2 regions of the Sporomusa sp. GT1 genome follow, and region 2 is predicted to be linked to the other one. Evidence: riboswitches for the same ligand, from Rfam matches in the RefSeq annotation. Region 2 holds a riboswitch; the other holds the start of a gene.
The links. Region 2 has a riboswitch for FMN ahead of ribB (3,4-dihydroxy-2-butanone-4-phosphate synthase). Riboswitches for the same ligand answer to the same signal wherever they lie in the genome.

Region 1: another riboswitch for FMN. It lies ahead of ribD (bifunctional diaminohydroxyphosphoribosylaminopyrimidine deaminase/5-amino-6-(5-phosphoribosylamino)uracil reductase RibD); the one in region 2 lies ahead of ribB (3,4-dihydroxy-2-butanone-4-phosphate synthase).

What each region holds. Positions count from the first base shown of each region.
Region 1 covers NZ_BMBX01000003.1:236,854-241,276, reverse strand. Annotated here, with positions in the region: gene GT1_RS06760 (bifunctional 3,4-dihydroxy-2-butanone-4-phosphate synthase/GTP cyclohydrolase II) at 1-696, opposite strand, end outside; gene GT1_RS06755 (riboflavin synthase) at 741-1,394, opposite strand; gene ribD (bifunctional diaminohydroxyphosphoribosylaminopyrimidine deaminase/5-amino-6-(5-phosphoribosylamino)uracil reductase RibD) at 1,357-2,493, opposite strand; FMN riboswitch at 2,585-2,717, opposite strand; gene rpe (ribulose-phosphate 3-epimerase) at 2,780-3,436, opposite strand; gene rsgA (ribosome small subunit-dependent GTPase A) at 3,437-4,312, opposite strand.
Region 2 covers NZ_BMBX01000002.1:267,483-271,905, forward strand. Annotated here, with positions in the region: gene GT1_RS04815 (site-2 protease family protein) at 1-670, shown strand, start outside; gene GT1_RS04820 (class I SAM-dependent methyltransferase) at 727-1,557, opposite strand; FMN riboswitch at 1,984-2,128, shown strand; gene ribB (3,4-dihydroxy-2-butanone-4-phosphate synthase) at 2,242-2,889, shown strand; gene GT1_RS04830 (ABC transporter ATP-binding protein) at 3,040-4,423, opposite strand, start outside.

The sequences.
Region 1 (4,423 bases), on a different contig from region 2:
TTGGTTGTCAAGCTGGCTTTCGTAGGCAATAAGTTTAAATTCACCATATTGGGTTGGCAGTTTGGTTTCGGCTGCTTTGATGATAAAGCGTTCATGCTTTTTGCGATATTTAATCAGGTCGGCGATGGTAATAAGCTTGAGACCGTGTTTTTTAACAAAATCCATCAGTTCAGGCGTCCGGGACATGGTGCCGTCTTCATTCATAATTTCGCAGATAACGCCGGCGGGATACATTCCGGCAAGTTTGGCTAAGTCAACCGCTGCTTCCGTATGGCCGGCCCGTCTTAGTACGCCGCCATCGCAGTAACGCAGCGGAAAAATATGTCCGGGACGTCTAAGGTCGCTTGCCACTGTTTGCCGGTCAAGCACAGCTTGAACAGTCATGGCCCGTTCATGTGCAGATATACCGGTAGTTGTTGTTTTGGCATCAATGGATACGGTAAAAGCAGTGCAATGATTATCGGTATTTTCGACTACCATTGGGCCGATATCCAGTTCATCCAGCCTGCTGCCGATAATTGGCATGCAGATTAGGCCGCGCCCGTAGGTAGCCATAAAGTTGATGGCCTCCGGTGTTGCTTTCTCAGCCGCCATTAGGAGATCTCCTTCGTTCTCCCGGTCTTCGTCGTCAACCACCACAACAATTTTTCCAGCCTTATAATCTTCAATCGCTTCTTCAATGGTGTTGAATTTCATAATAAAGGCCTCCGTTTCCTCAGTTTATGTATAATAAAACATTATTATAGTGTAAAACCATGCTGCTCTAAAAATCCCAGGGTAATCTTTTCAGCCGGTTGGGCAGCCTGGCTGAAGCCCAAAAGCTTTTCAACATATTTACCGATAATATCTGCTTCCAGATTAACAGGCTGGCCTGTCGCTTTAAGGCCTACTGTGGTCATGGTGGCAGTGTGCGGGATAAGCGATACGGTGAACCAGTCAGGGCCAAAGTCCACAACTGTCAGGCTGGTACCATCGATAGCAATCGAGCCTTTTTGAATAATGTAACGCATTACTTCCGGGCCGGCGCCAATGCGAACGATTACGGCATTATCATTTTGTTCTTTGGCTAAAATAGTTCCTACCCCGTCGATATGACCGCTGACAATATGGCCACCCAGCCTGTCTCCCACACGGAGCGTACGTTCCAGGTTGACAGTGTCACCCGGCTTGAGTCCTGCCAGAGCAGTGCGGTCGACGGTTTCTGGCATGACATCGGCGGTAAACCAATCACGGCTGAAATCGACAACTGTCAGGCAGGTGCCGTTCACCGCAATACTGTCACCCAGCTTAACATCTTCCAGGACTTTGTGCCCGGAAACCGTCAGGCGGACTGATTTAGCACCTCTGGCAATATTTTTAACTTTCCCCAATTCTTCCACAAGTCCGGTAAACATCTCGTCCCTCCCGTCCGGTTATATAGCCGCTTAGTAATAAATCAGCACCTATTGACCGGGTCGCAATATCTTCAAGCATAATGCACTGGTCCACAGCGTCTGCGCCCGTACCACCCACCGGAGTTGGCGCTGTTTTGCCGCCAATTATTTTAGGAGCGATAAAGCAGTGTACTTTATCAATAAGATTGGCAGCCAAAACCGACGCATTAATGGTTGCGCCGCCTTCCACCAGGATACTGGTAATACGGCGTTCTGCCAGCAGCTTAAAAAGCTGCTGTAAATTAACGCCCTGCGGTATTTTTTCCAGCAGGAGCACCTCTACCCCCCGGCTGCGCAGCGCAGCTACCCGCTCTGCCGGCGCTTGGGCGCTGGCGGCAATAATGGTAGCTGCTTGTCTGTCTGTCACTACTTTAGCGGTTAGTGGCGTACATGCCATACTGTCCACAATAATCCTTACCGGATTTTTGCCGTTTTCCGGCAAGCGGGTGGTTAACTCCGGGTTATCGGCCAGCACAGTGCCAATACCTACCAGTATTCCGTCATGGGTGTCCCTGAGTGTATGAACATATTCCCTGGCTGCTGCACCGGTTATCCATTTGGAATGACCAGTGTGAGCAGCAATTTTGCCATCAAGCGACATGGCGGTTTTGAGAACACCAAAAGGCATTCCCGTAGATACCCATTTAATAAATACTTCATTAAGCTTGGCTGCTTCGGCGGCAAGTACGCCTTCAATCACTTCAATTCCGGCTGCTCTGAGGCGTTTAAGGCCGTTGCCGGCTACCAGCGGGTTTGGGTCAGGCATAGCGACGACTACTTTCTTAACTGCCGCTTGAATTAACGCATCGGCGCAAGGACCGGTGCGTCCATGATGCGAACACGGTTCAAGCGTTACATATACTGTTGCCTCTTTGGCCAGTTCGCCAGCCTGGGACAAAGCATGAATTTCCGCATGGGGTGTACCGGCCTGACGATGCCAGCCTTGACCGACGATCCGGCCGTCTTTTACAATAACGGCGCCTACCAGCGGATTGGGGCTGGTTCTGCCTGCCGCATACTGTGCAATAGTCAATGCTTGACGCATATAATATTGATCCATAGAAGCCCTCCAGTACATAAAAAAACTGTTGATACGCTTTGGGGCTATCAACAGTTTATATCGGCAAATTGAAAATGCCGATTGGCTTAAATTACGCCTTTTACCATCCAGACTATACTGTCGGCTCCGGAATTTCACCGAATCAGCCGTAAAACGGCTCGCGGGCTATACCGCCGGTCAGGAATTAAAAGATTTCTCTTTTTCACCTTGCCCCAAAGGCTCATTATACAGTTTTGACCATAATGACTCTAGCTACTATATATGTTACCATTAAACGACAATATAATCAAGTCCCGCGAATCGCATTAATTGCTTGCGGTATGTCGGGTGCACCGTAAACCGCAGAACCGGCAACCAGAATGTTGGCACCGGCAGCTATTACCTGGCGGGCGGTAGCGGCATTGATACCGCCGTCAACTTCAATATCGACGATAAGATTTCGTTCATCAAGCATACTTTTTAACCGGGCGATTTTATCCACTGCGCTGGGTATGAACTTTTGTCCGCCAAATCCGGGATTAACACTCATAATCAGCAGCATATCGACATCGGCAAGCACTTCTTCCACTAACGACAAGGGTGTTGACGGATTTAGTGAAACGCCTGCCTTTTTTCCCAGTTCTTTAATGGTTTGAATCAGCCGGTGCAAATGGGGGGCTGTTTCGGCGTGAACGGTAATAATATCGGCTCCTGCTCTGGCGAATGGCTCAATCAGGTCTTGCGGATTATTAACCATTAAGTGAACATCAAACGGTAATGGGGTAACTTTGCGAATGGCAGCAACAACTGGTGGCCCAAAAGTCAGATTGGGAACAAAATGCCCATCCATTACATCAATGTGTACCCAGTCGGCACCTGCCTGCTCAATTTTAGTTATTTCATCAGCCAACCGGGAAAAATCGGCCGATAGTATGGATGGAGCAATCTTGATTGTCTTCGTCATTTAGTATCCCTTCTTGTTTTCTCTAATTTCAGTCAGTATCTCAAGATAGGACTGATAGCGGTCTGCATGAATTCTTCCGTCTGCTGCCGCTTGCTTAACAGCACACTGCGGCTCTTTGTAATGGAGACAGGTATTGAATTTACATGCTGGAGCAACTGCTGCGATTTCAGGAAAATAATCCATGAGATGGGCTGCTTCCATGTCATTAAACTCTGTAAAGCTAAACCCCGGAGTATCTACGACAAAACCTCCGCCTGCCAGCGGCAGCAGCTCGGCAAACCGGGTGGTATGTTTACCACGGCCGATTTTGTGACTGACTTCGCCGGTAGTTAGCTCAAGACCTGGCTGGATAGCGTTAAGCAGCGTTGATTTGCCTGCTCCTGAAGGACCGGCAAAGACGGAAATCTTATTATAAAGAAGTGAGCGCAGCGTATCAATACCTGTACCCGCTTTGGCAGCGGCGGTGAGTACTTTATAACCAATTTGCTCATAGCGTCCGGCAAGTTGTGACACAGCATCAAGATCAGCTAAATCGGTCTTATTGATGCAGATAATTATGTCCAGCTCCGAATACTCGGCAACAACTAAAAATCTGTCAACTAAAGCTGGATTAATATCAGGATTAACGGCCGCAAAAGTCAATACCACCTGATCAATATTGGCAACCAGCGGGCGTTTTAAGATACTGCGCCGGGGTAAAATTTCCTCAATAACGCCCTTGTCCGGTCCGGTCATGGTATAGGTTACTTCATCACCTACTGTGAGCGAAAACCGTTCTTTTTTAAACCGGCCGCGCAGATTGCAACTGACAATTTTGCTGCCTGATTGTATATAGTAGTAACTGTTATAGGCTTTTACTACAATACCGTTGAGCACATGAGGCCTCCTAATTCAGCAAATTCAGGCGTGTGCGGAAACACGCTGCCTTGATGCATAAAAATGGGTTAAGATGATAACCCATTTTTTGTTTTATCCGATGACTAACCC
Region 2 (4,423 bases):
ATTTAGTAAGTTTGGGGTTGCTACTTTATCCATGGTGGCAACGATTGGCGTATATGCCTGGTTTTATGGTATTTGGTGGGCAGTCGGTTTTGTTTTGCTTATTGCGGTCCATGAGTATGGTCACATGTTTGCCGCCAAAAGGCAGAATATCCCGGTAACCGCACCTGTCTTTATCCCGTTTTTAGGAGCGCTGATTGGCCTTAAGGAACAGCCGAAAGATGCAGCGACAGAGAGTATCATTGCCTATGGCGGTCCTGTATTTGGCTTTTTAGCTACCGTGCTGGTGCATGCGGCTGCCTATGTATTTCAGTCACCGCTGTTGTTTTCTCTGGCTTTTACCGGTTACTTCCTCACCCTGTTTAATCTTATCCCGGCCTCGCCGCTTGATGGCGGACGGATTGCCGGGGCCGTGTCTCCCTATATCTGGTTTTTGGGGATTCCCTTGATTGTAGTTCTTATTTGGTTTACTTTTAGCCCCATCTTATTTCTGGTGTTGCTCGCCGCAGTTCATCGCGCCTGGGAGTTCTGGAAGCACCGGAATGACGCCTATTACCACACCAATCCAGGATTTCGGTTTAAGATGGGAATAGGCTATCTGGTATTAATGCTGCTGAGCGGGATATTAACCTATGAAGCTCACCTTACGGCAGAGGCGCTGCGACCGCGATGATCTGTGCTGCTGCTTGCTTCGGGGTGACATTATGAAAAAACAAATTTACAGCAAATTTATTTTTCTAACAGTATGGCAATAGTAAAATTATCTTCCTGATAAGAGCTGCCCGTAACATCACCAAATACTTTGCATACCTTAAAGCCTGCGTCATTTGCCTCCTTAATCAACGCTTCTTTTGTAAAATAACTATTCCACAAATAGTAAGTGGCTGTCTCTCTATTAGAAATAATAGAAATTTGCTCCAATGTAACATTGTTAGAATATTTATAGCACCCATTTAAGGCAACGTATTTATCTTCGCGCCAAAAACCGCCGTTATGGCAAATTTCCCATGTTTTCTTTTCTTGAAAATGGTTGTACTTAGCTGCTGAAAATACATCCAGCAAGAACTTCCCACCAGGTCGTAGATGATTAAATACCTTTTGCATAGCAATTTGTCTGTCCGTTGTTGACAATGCGCCATAATCGCAATATATCATTATTGTAAAATCAAAAACCTTGTTCAAATCCATATGCAAATAGTTTTGATAAAGATACGTAATGTCTAAACCCTGCTCAAGTGCCGAGTTTTGCGCATAATCTATTGACCGCTTTGAAAAATCAATCCCGGTTACTTGATAGCCCGCTGTTGCTAACCTTTCAGCATATATGCCAGGACCGCAGCCCATGTCAAGCAGTAACGGGAAATTTGAAGGTGGTACAATTTCTTTTATCCACGCAGCTGATTTGTCTATAAACGTTAATTTTCTGCTTGCGCCTTCAAATTCTGGGTCAAGGTGAGCTTTGAGCATTTGTTTGGAAATGTGCTCATCATTCCAAAATGCAACTTCTGATTTGGTATAAAGAGGGGGTTTTTCTAAAACCCTGCTAATGCTGTTGAACATAATTGTTTTCTCCTTATAATTGGGCAAAATAAAAAGCCGTAGATTTTATTCTACGGCTCATCTCCTAAGGTGAAGAAAAGTTAAGAGTAAAATAAAATCAAACATTAGGCACAAAAACTAAACTGTCAAAGCAGTTAGTTCTTAACCTATAGAATTGATTTTATCTACTCTTTTCCAGTCATACTTATGCCCTGATTTTATGACATCTGGTACGCCGGATGTTCATCACCTGCTCATTACATTTTATAAATTAACATTACAATACATAGCGGTTTCTGTCAAATGTAATCCGCACGAAGCATGGGGACGTTCATTTTGCTTCTTGTTAGTGAAACATGTCAACAAAAGAATAGTTAGGTACCTAATGAAAAAAAGAATAAGAAAAAGTTGACAAAAATAGATGTGCAAGTATACTTGGGTATAGCGACTTATTCTCAGGGCGGGGCGCAATTCCCCACCGGCGGTGTATCAGGATACTGATGAGCCCGCGAGCGCTCTTTACATATAAAGAGGACAGCAGAACTGGTAAAAGCCAGTGCCGACGGTATAGTCCGGATGAAAGAGGATAGGCAGTCAACTAGTTTTCTCATGAATAAAATCTGCAATTTAGCATGGATGGGAGCCGTTGTCTGTCTGGTATGCCCTGATTCAAGTAAGTCCGACTAGAAATTAGGAGGAGATACTGTGAATCAAAATTTGTTAGCTCAATTTGGTGATGAATTCGAAAGGGTAGAGGCTGCGCTTGATGCCTTGCGCAGCGGGCGAGGGGTTTTAGTCACCGATGATGAAGACCGGGAAAACGAAGGGGATATCTTTTTTGCCGCCGAGTCTTTGACGAATGAGCAAATGGCCTTGCTAATCCGTGAAGGCAGCGGGATTGTGTGTTTATGTTTACCGGAAGAAAGAGTTCAGGCCTTAGATTTACCGATGATGGTGGAAGTGAACACAAGCAGCTTTGAAACTCCATTTACTGTCTCCATTGAAGCGGCAAACGGAGTTACTACCGGTGTTTCCGCTGCAGACCGTGTAACTACTGTAAAAGCAGCGATTACTGACCCTGTAAGACCTGAGGCGCTACGGCGTCCCGGACATATTTTCCCCTTGCGGGCCAAGCGCGGAGGTGTACTGGAAAGACCGGGTCACACAGAAGCTAACGTAGATTTGATGAGAATGGCCGGTTTAAAACCTTATGGTGTATTATGTGAACTAACAAATGCCGATGGTACAATGGCAAGGCTGCCTGAAATCGTGGCATTTGCCGGGAAACGCAATATGCCAGTGGTTGCGATAAGCGATATTATTGCTTATCAAAGCAAACAGCATACTGGCTGATTTCGGCAGGAAAGATTTATTTATAGAATTAGGAGACATGTTGCTGACATGTCTCTTTTATTTTTTCTGAAGGCCCGCTCCGCATCCTTGCGGACGCGTATTCCGCTTCGCCTTCTTGGGGCTGTTTCCTTGCCTTGGCCGGTATATCTTTTATAATGACCAAGCCATATTTTGCGTTTGAATCATAACCATATTACGATATAAGCCGTCTTGTTTTAGCAAAGCATCTGGTTGGCCTTGCTGGGCGACATAGCCGTCAGACAGAACAACGATCTTGTCGGCATTGGCGATGGTTCTCATACGATGGGCAATGATCAAAACCGTTTTATTTTTAATGAGCTCTGCCAAAGCCGCCTGAATCTTTGTTTCATTTTCCACGTCCAACGAAGCGGTGGCTTCATCCAATAAGATGATGGGCGCATCTTTGAGAATTGCCCTGGCGATAGAAATACGCTGGCGTTCGCCGCCTGACAATACGGAACCATTCTCGCCAATGACCGTATGATACCCCAGCGGCAGACGGGATACAAACTCATCACACATAGCCAGCCTTGCTGCTGCTGTTACTTCTTCATCTGTTGCATCACGTTTTCCCAGGCGGATATTTTCCATGACAGTGTCATTAAATAAGGTGACATCCTGAAAGACAATCGCATAATGTTTCAGCAAAGCCTCCGGATCGATTGTCGTTATATCCCGGCCGCCAAGCCTAACCGTACCGGAAGTTGCATCCCAGAAACGTGCCGCCAGTTTGGCAGCAGTACTCTTGCCGCCGCCGGAGGGACCTACCAGAGCTGTCACTTCGCCTTGTCTGGCAACGAAGGAAACATCCTTTAAAACCGGTTCAGCGGTATTGTAAGCAAATGAAACATGGTCAAATTCGATGTCATAGCCATTCAGTCGATAATCTTTTTCACCACATTGCACAGGCTGTGCTGCCATTTCCTGCATTCTGGCAATAGGAATTTCCGCCATAAAAATTTCAGCGACATTTGCCAAGGTTTCGGACAAAGGATTGTACAATCTTGATGCCGTAATCAAAAAAATCAGGTATGTCAGCAAATCGGTTTTTCCTGTAATTAATAATTCACTTCCTACCAATATTACCGAAGCCAGGCCAAGCCTGAGCACCGCCTGCGCACTGGTCACAAAAGCGCCCAGTGTCAGTTCTGAATGAATATGCGCCTGTTCTGCGGCATCCAGTTTTTTGTCCAAGCCTTCCAGATACCGTTCTTTCATGTTGCAGGCCTTGATATCCTGGATGGTTTCAAGGCATTCCTGAATACCATCGGCACAAATTCTTTTGGCTTGATAATGCTTAAGCTCGGCCCGGTTCTGCAGATATTTTGAACCAATAATCATCAGAAAGGCTGCCGGGATAACCCATAATACGGCAAGTCCCATACGCCAATCCATATACAAGAGGCCAATGGTAATGACAAGTGTGGAAAGCATAGCCCCAAACAATTGGGGAACAGCATGGGAAAAGGCATGTTCCAATGCCGCGCAATCCCCCATAATGGTATTCGTTAAA